3 regions of the Brenneria goodwinii genome follow, and region 2 is predicted to be linked to each of the others. Evidence: predicted binding sites of a transcription regulator. Region 2 holds the regulator's gene; each other region holds the start of a gene.

Region 1 (2,275 bases), 1.0 Mb from region 2:
TCTGTAGCCTGCCAGATACCGGATGCCAGTATCGCATCGGAATGCCAGTTGGCCGGGTTACTGTCAACGGTGGCGTCGCTGTGGTTTTCGGTTTCATTGCCGTCGCGGCGGCTGACTACGATTACGCCGCGCAGATAGTCGTCGCCGGCGGCGGCGGTAATGCCGTTGTGCCAGCTACGGTTGGAGGAATCATAGTCGCTCTGGTAGCCGAAATAGGTATTTTTGTCGGCGTTCAGATAATCGTTGGCGGATTTCGGCGTAAAGGAAACCGAACCGCCCAGCGCGCTATTGGGATTGGATACAGCGGTGGCGCCGGATTCGATATCCACCGAGCCGTACATGTACGGGTCGAGATAGTCGCCGCGACCGATGCCGTAGGTACCCAGTTGGCTGCGACCGCTGGTCTGTGAGATGGCGCGGTCGGTGGCTGCGGGCAGTTCAACGCCGTCAATATCAATGGAAACTCGGTTAGCGTCCAGACCGCGAATATTGTAACCGGTGGAACCGCCACGGTCATAGGCGCTTTTGCCGGAACTGGTGCCGCCGGCGGAGCCGTTGGCGCTGATCAGCGGCTGATAGCGCATCACATTGCTGAAATCGTTGACGCCATTTTTCTGCATGTCGTCGGCGGTAATGGTGACTTTGGTGCCGGCTTCTTTCTCAACTTTGGGAGAATAAACCGTCATCACATCGCCAGAGTGTTCAGATTCGCTGGCCGCATTGGTTTGCGTGGATGTTTGGCTATCGGCGGCAGCGCTGTTGAATGCCGTGCCGGCCAACATCCCGGTGAGCATGATTTTTCTGAGATTCTTATTGATTAACATAGTGATACTCTATTGATAGACGACTCCAGCGACCAGGCATGGTAACGCGGGCAATAGACTTCGGCAGAAATGAAGCCAGGGTTTGGTAACAACACAGAAATACCGTAATGAGAATTATTAACAAACATTAAGAGTTATCATTCGTCTTTTCAATTGTGGTTTTATTAAAAACTCTTAATAAAAGTGTCTTCTGGATGTCATTATTTGTCGTTAGGCGGAATGGTCAACTATTTGGAGAAGGAAAAGGGCGAGAGGCATGAGAGATCGCTTTGACCGCCGCGCAAACACAGGCCGATGCCCTGAAAACGGCTTACCGACATGAATCTCGGGCGGCGGTGCCGCATCGCCGGCGGCCGTTAAGGTCGCCAGCCCTTGTTCTCTGTGACAGAAGCCCGCCGGATAAGGTACTATTCCCGCCAAACAAGCGTGTCGGAAAGCGTTCTAATCGCGCTGCGATGTGAGGAAACGAGATAAATGAGTGAGATGACGCATGACGGCGCAGAAAGCCTGGCGCTGCACACGTTTACTGAAAATGCGTACCTGAATTATTCCATGTACGTCATCATGGATCGGGCATTGCCGTTTATCGGCGATGGCCTGAAGCCGGTACAGCGGCGTATCATTTACGCCATGTCGGAGCTGGGCCTGAACGCCAGCGCCAAATTCAAAAAATCCGCCCGTACCGTCGGCGACGTATTGGGTAAATATCATCCGCATGGCGACAGCGCCTGTTACGAGGCGATGGTATTAATGGCCCAGCCCTTCTCCTATCGCTATCCGCTGGTGGATGGTCAGGGGAACTGGGGGGCGCCGGACGATCCGAAGTCATTCGCCGCCATGCGTTATACCGAATCCCGCTTGTCCAAATACGCGGAAACCCTGCTCGGCGAACTGGGACAGGGCACGGTTGACACTGTGCCGAACTTTGACGGAACGATGCAGGAGCCGAAAATGCTGCCTGCCCGTCTGCCGAACATTCTGCTTAACGGCACCACCGGGATCGCCGTAGGTATGGCGACGGACATCCCGCCGCACAATATCCGCGAGGTCGCTGCGGCGGCCGTCGCGCTGATTGATAAACCCGGCGCTTCGCTGGAAGATTTATTGCAGCACGTTCAGGGGCCGGATTTCCCGACGGAAGCGGAAATCATTACCCCGCGTAATGAAGTGCGCAAAATTTACCAGAACGGGCGCGGTTCGGTGCGTATGCGCGCCATCTGGAAAAAAGAAGATGGCGAAGTGGTGATTACCGCGCTGCCGCATCAGGTTTCGGGCGCCAAGGTGCTGGAGCAGATAGCCAGCCAGATGCGCGCTAAAAAGCTGCCGATGATTGAAGATCTGCGCGATGAATCGGACCACGAAAACCCCACGCGTCTAGTGCTGGTGCCGCGTTCCAACCGTATCGATCTGGATCAGGTGATGAACCATCTGTTCGCCACCACCGATCTGGA
Region 2 (2,275 bases):
TCATGGCACTCATAGGAATTTTCTTTGGCAGTGACACCGGCAATACCGAGAACATTGCCAAGACCATCCAGCAACAACTGGGACCAGACGTTGCCGAAGTTCATGACATCGCCAAAAGCAGTAAAGAAGATCTTGAAGCTTTCGATATTTTGCTGTTGGGTATCCCGACCTGGTACTACGGGGAGGCCCAATGCGACTGGGATGACTTTTTCCCTACGCTGGAAGAAATAGACTTTACCGGCAAACTGGTTGCCCTGTTTGGCTGCGGCGATCAGGAAGACTATGCCGAGTACTTCTGTGACGCGATGGGCACCATCCGCGATATTATTGAACCGCGCGGGGCGACTATCGTCGGACATTGGCCGACGGAAGGATATTACTTTGAAGCCTCTAAAGGTCTGGTTGATGATAAGCACTTCGTTGGTTTGACCATCGACGAAGATCGTCAGCCCGAACTGACCAATGAGCGTGTCACCGCCTGGGTGAAACAGATCAGCGAAGAGCTGAATCTGAAAGAACTGGTCGGCTAAGACGATTTTCCGGCTCTGATAGTGTTCCTGTCAGAGCCGGATTAATAGAAAAAACCTCTCGTAAAGATTGATACATTTTTCTAACTTCTTCCTATAAGTATGTACAATACCCACATCGGTTATGTGCATTCGTTTTGGTGTACCCCACTACCAACAATGGATTGCATGGTACATCCATATTGTGTGTGGAAATAATATTGTTAACATTTCATTGTTTTCATTTTGTATGCACGGTTCTATAATTGAGACGCTATTGCATTTTTGAGCCGACCGATGTCATAGGCTAGATAGCCTCCATTGATAAGTAAGCAACAGGACTAAATCCGCATGACTGACAATAACACCGCATTAAAGAAGGCCGGCCTGAAAGTCACTCTTCCAAGACTAAAAATTCTGGAAGTATTGCAGGACCCGGAGTGCCACCACGTCAGTGCGGAAGATTTATATAAGAAACTGATTGATATGGGCGAAGAGATTGGTTTGGCGACCGTCTACCGCGTACTGAATCAGTTTGATGATGCTGGTATCGTTACCCGCCACAATTTTGAAGGCGGAAAATCAGTTTTCGAACTGACACAACAACATCATCATGACCATCTGATTTGCCTGGATTGTGGCAAAGTCATTGAGTTCCGTGATGAGTATATCGAAGCACGCCAGCGCGAAATCGCGGAAAGACACAACATCAAACTGACCAACCACAGTTTGTATCTGTATGGCCATTGTAGTGGAGGGGATTGCCGTGAAGACGAAACCCTGCACGACGCAAAAAGATAAATCTACCGCATAAAATAAAACCGCCGAGGCGGTTTTATTTTTCTTTTACCTGCACAAACCCCTACGCTTATCCTACCCAGGTGTCCCGCAAGCCCACCGTACGGTTAAATACCAGATGCTGTGGACTGGAATAAACGCGATCGGCACAGAAATAGCCTTCACGCTCAAACTGATACGCTTTTTCCGCTTCAGCCTGCGCCAGACTTGCTTCAACGAAGCCATGGGTCACTTTCAGTGATTCCGGATTGATGGTCGACAGGAAATCGTCCGCCGCCCCGGGGTTGGCAACGCCGAACAAACGATCATACAGACGGAACTCCGCCGGCAGGCCGTGCGTCACGGACACCCAGTGAATAACGCCTTTTACTTTACGGCCATCGGCCGGATCTTTACTTAAAGTATCCGGATCATAGCTACAGTAGATGGTTGTGATATTGTCCTGATCGTCTTTATCAATATGTTCCGCCTTAATCACATAGGCATTACGCAGACGAACTTCCTTACCCAACACCAGACGCTTGTATTGCTTATTGGCCGACTCACGAAAATCAGCGCGATCGATATAAACTTCACGGCTGAACGCCACCTGACGCGTGCCCATTTCCGGTTTATTCGGATGGTTTGGCATCGTAACCCACTCTTCATGACCTAAAGGAAGGTTTTCAATTACCAGTTTTACCGGATCGAGCACCGCCATGGCGCGCGGCGCATTTTCATTCAGATCGTCGCGTACGCAGGACTCCAGCGCCGCCATTTCAACGTTGTTATCCTGCTTGGTTACCCCGATGCGGTAACAAAACTCACGGATAGACGCGGCGCTGTAGCCACGGCGGCGCAAGCCGGAAATCGTCGGCATACGCGGATCGTCCCAACCTTCAACAATTTTTTCCGTCACCAGCAGGTTCAGCTTGCGCTTGGACATGATGGCGTATTCAAGGTTAAGACGAGAGAACTCATACTGACGCGGA
Region 3 (2,275 bases), 540 kb from region 2:
GCGCGACGGCGGACGCCGCCGATCCACGAGACGAGCGGATTGCCGAGCTGGAGGCTCAATTGAGCGAATTGCAACAGCGTGAGCGTGATAACGTCCTGCGTGCCCGGGCCGAAGCCGATAATATCCGCCGTCGTGCGGAAATGGATGTTGAGAAGGCGCATAAATTCGCGGTGGAAAAATTCGCCAGCGAAATGTTACCGGTCATCGACAACCTGGAACGCGCTCTGGATTTGGCTGACAAATCCAACGAAGCGCTGGCTCCCATGGTTGAAGGTATTGAGCTGACGCTGAAATCGTTGCTGGATGCCGTACATAAGTTCGGCATTGAGGTGATTGAGGATGTGAATGTTCCCTTTAATCCCGAAGTCCATCAGGCAATGACCATGCTGGAGTCCGACGACCATCAGCCAAATCACGTCATGATGGTGATGCAGAAAGGCTACACGCTTAATGGACGTCTACTGCGCCCGGCGATGGTGGCGGTATCTAAAGCGAAGGCCTGATGAGCGGGTAGACGGCGCATCATATACGTCGTCCCCGTGATCGTTGCCCTCCGTCATCCCCGCAGTAGTAGGCGGGGATCCGCCACTGAACCGTAAACATTCATCGGCTGATTCCCGCCTGCGCGGGAACGACGAGAGTGAGAGTCCGCCGGAAGAAAGCGGCTTGACGACCGATGTTCAACACGGTATCTGCGGCAGCAGGCGGGGATCTGCTGGCGGCTCGGTGCAGGAGAGCCGCTCTTTCCTACGATCCGCTATTGTTTGAGAGCCCTTTGTCGGCAGTCTGAACCCATGCTTCGGCATGGGTTTTTTGTTTATATTTTGTTAATATTTTTTTATTAAAAGAGTGTTTTTTATTGTTTTTATCGATCATCATCACCATTACCTATCAAAAGAATTGGTGTCGCCATTCTAAATGCACTTGATAATCATTATCAATTCTGTGAGAGTGATAAAACAACAGAGTTAGAAGGGTCATACTATGCCGAGTAGTCGCGTCGCCGAGTCAGCAAGCCGAACATCAAGAAAAATTAAACTTTCTTTGATGGGGCCTGCGTTTATTGCGGCGATCGGTTACATCGATCCAGGCAACTTCGCGACCAATATTCAGTCTGGCGCCGCCTATGGCTATACCCTGCTGTGGGTCGTGGTGTGGGCCAATATCATGGCGATGTTGATACAGCTGCTGTCGGCCAAGTTGGGCATCGCCACCGGTAAAAACCTGGCTGAACTGATCCGCGATCGTTTTCCGCGGCCCGCCGTCTGGGCCTATTGGGTGCAGGCCGAGATCATCGCGATGGCGACCGATCTGGCTGAATTCATCGGCGCCGCCATCGGTTTCAAACTGCTGTTAGGCGTATCTTTGCTGGAAGGCGCCATTCTCACCGGTATCGCCACCTTTCTGATTTTGATGCTGCAACGGCGCGGACAGAAGCCGTTGGAAATGGTGATTGGCGGGTTATTGCTGTTTGTCGCCGCGGCTTACATTGTCGAACTGGTGTTCTCACGGCCTGAACTGGCCGCCCTGACCAAAGGGATCGTTATTCCCAGTCTGCCGACTTCCGAGGCGGTTTTTCTGGCGGCGGGCGTGCTGGGGGCCACCATTATGCCGCATGTGATTTACCTGCATTCATCCCTTACGCAACATGAGGGCGGGCACTCGCGCGCCGAACGTTATTCCGCGACGAAAGTCGATGTCGCTATCGCCATGACTATCGCCGGGTTTGTAAACCTGGCGATGATGGCGACCGCCGCCGCGGCTTTTCATTACAGCGGTAATCAAAATATTGTCGATCTGGATCGCGCTTATTTGACGCTTGAACCTCTGCTGGGAAAAGCGGCGGCGACTATTTTCGGCCTGAGCCTGGTGGTGGCCGGGCTTTCTTCGACCGTTGTCGGTACCTTGGCCGGGCAGGTTGTCATGCAAGGTTTCGTTCGTTTTCATATTCCGCTGTGGGTGCGCCGAACCGTCACCATGTTGCCATCATTTATCGTCATTCTGTCGGGAATGGATCCGACTCGGGTATTGGTGGTTAGCCAGGTTATCCTGAGTTTCGGCATCGCGCTGGCGTTGATTCCTTTGCTGGCATTTACCGGCAATCGGGAATTAATGGGGAACTTGGTAAACAGCCGGTTGGTGCAAAATGCCGGGAAAGTGATTGTGGTGCTGGTGATTTCGCTGAACCTTTACCTGCTAATCGGCAGCGCGCTGGGCAAATAGAACAGGATGAACGGCGCCACGTCTGCTGCGCCGCTAGTCGGGCTAACTGCTA

Evidence for each region. Region 2 encodes Fur, which represses iron uptake genes when iron is present. Its sites were predicted from a motif close to ATAATAATGAGAACNACTATCAA; they were not measured.
Region 1: a site for Fur is predicted at 926-948, ahead of ACN28R_RS16845 (TonB-dependent hemoglobin/transferrin/lactoferrin family receptor). Genes of this name have one in related genera too.
Region 3: a site for Fur is predicted at 925-947, ahead of ACN28R_RS14600 (Nramp family divalent metal transporter). Genes of this name have one in related genera too.

The regions. Positions count from the first base shown of each region.
Region 1 covers NZ_CP014137.1:3,792,808-3,795,082, reverse strand. Annotated here, with positions in the region: gene ACN28R_RS16845 (TonB-dependent hemoglobin/transferrin/lactoferrin family receptor) at 1-824, opposite strand, end outside; gene parC (DNA topoisomerase IV subunit A) at 1,299-2,275, shown strand, end outside.
Region 2 covers NZ_CP014137.1:2,747,493-2,749,767, forward strand. Annotated here, with positions in the region: gene fldA (flavodoxin FldA) at 3-530, shown strand; gene fur (ferric iron uptake transcriptional regulator) at 858-1,307, shown strand; gene glnS (glutamine--tRNA ligase) at 1,375-2,275, opposite strand, start outside.
Region 3 covers NZ_CP014137.1:3,291,820-3,294,094, reverse strand. Annotated here, with positions in the region: gene grpE (nucleotide exchange factor GrpE) at 1-503, shown strand, start outside; gene ACN28R_RS14600 (Nramp family divalent metal transporter) at 985-2,223, shown strand; gene ACN28R_RS14595 (2-hydroxymuconate tautomerase family protein) at 2,266-2,275, opposite strand, start outside.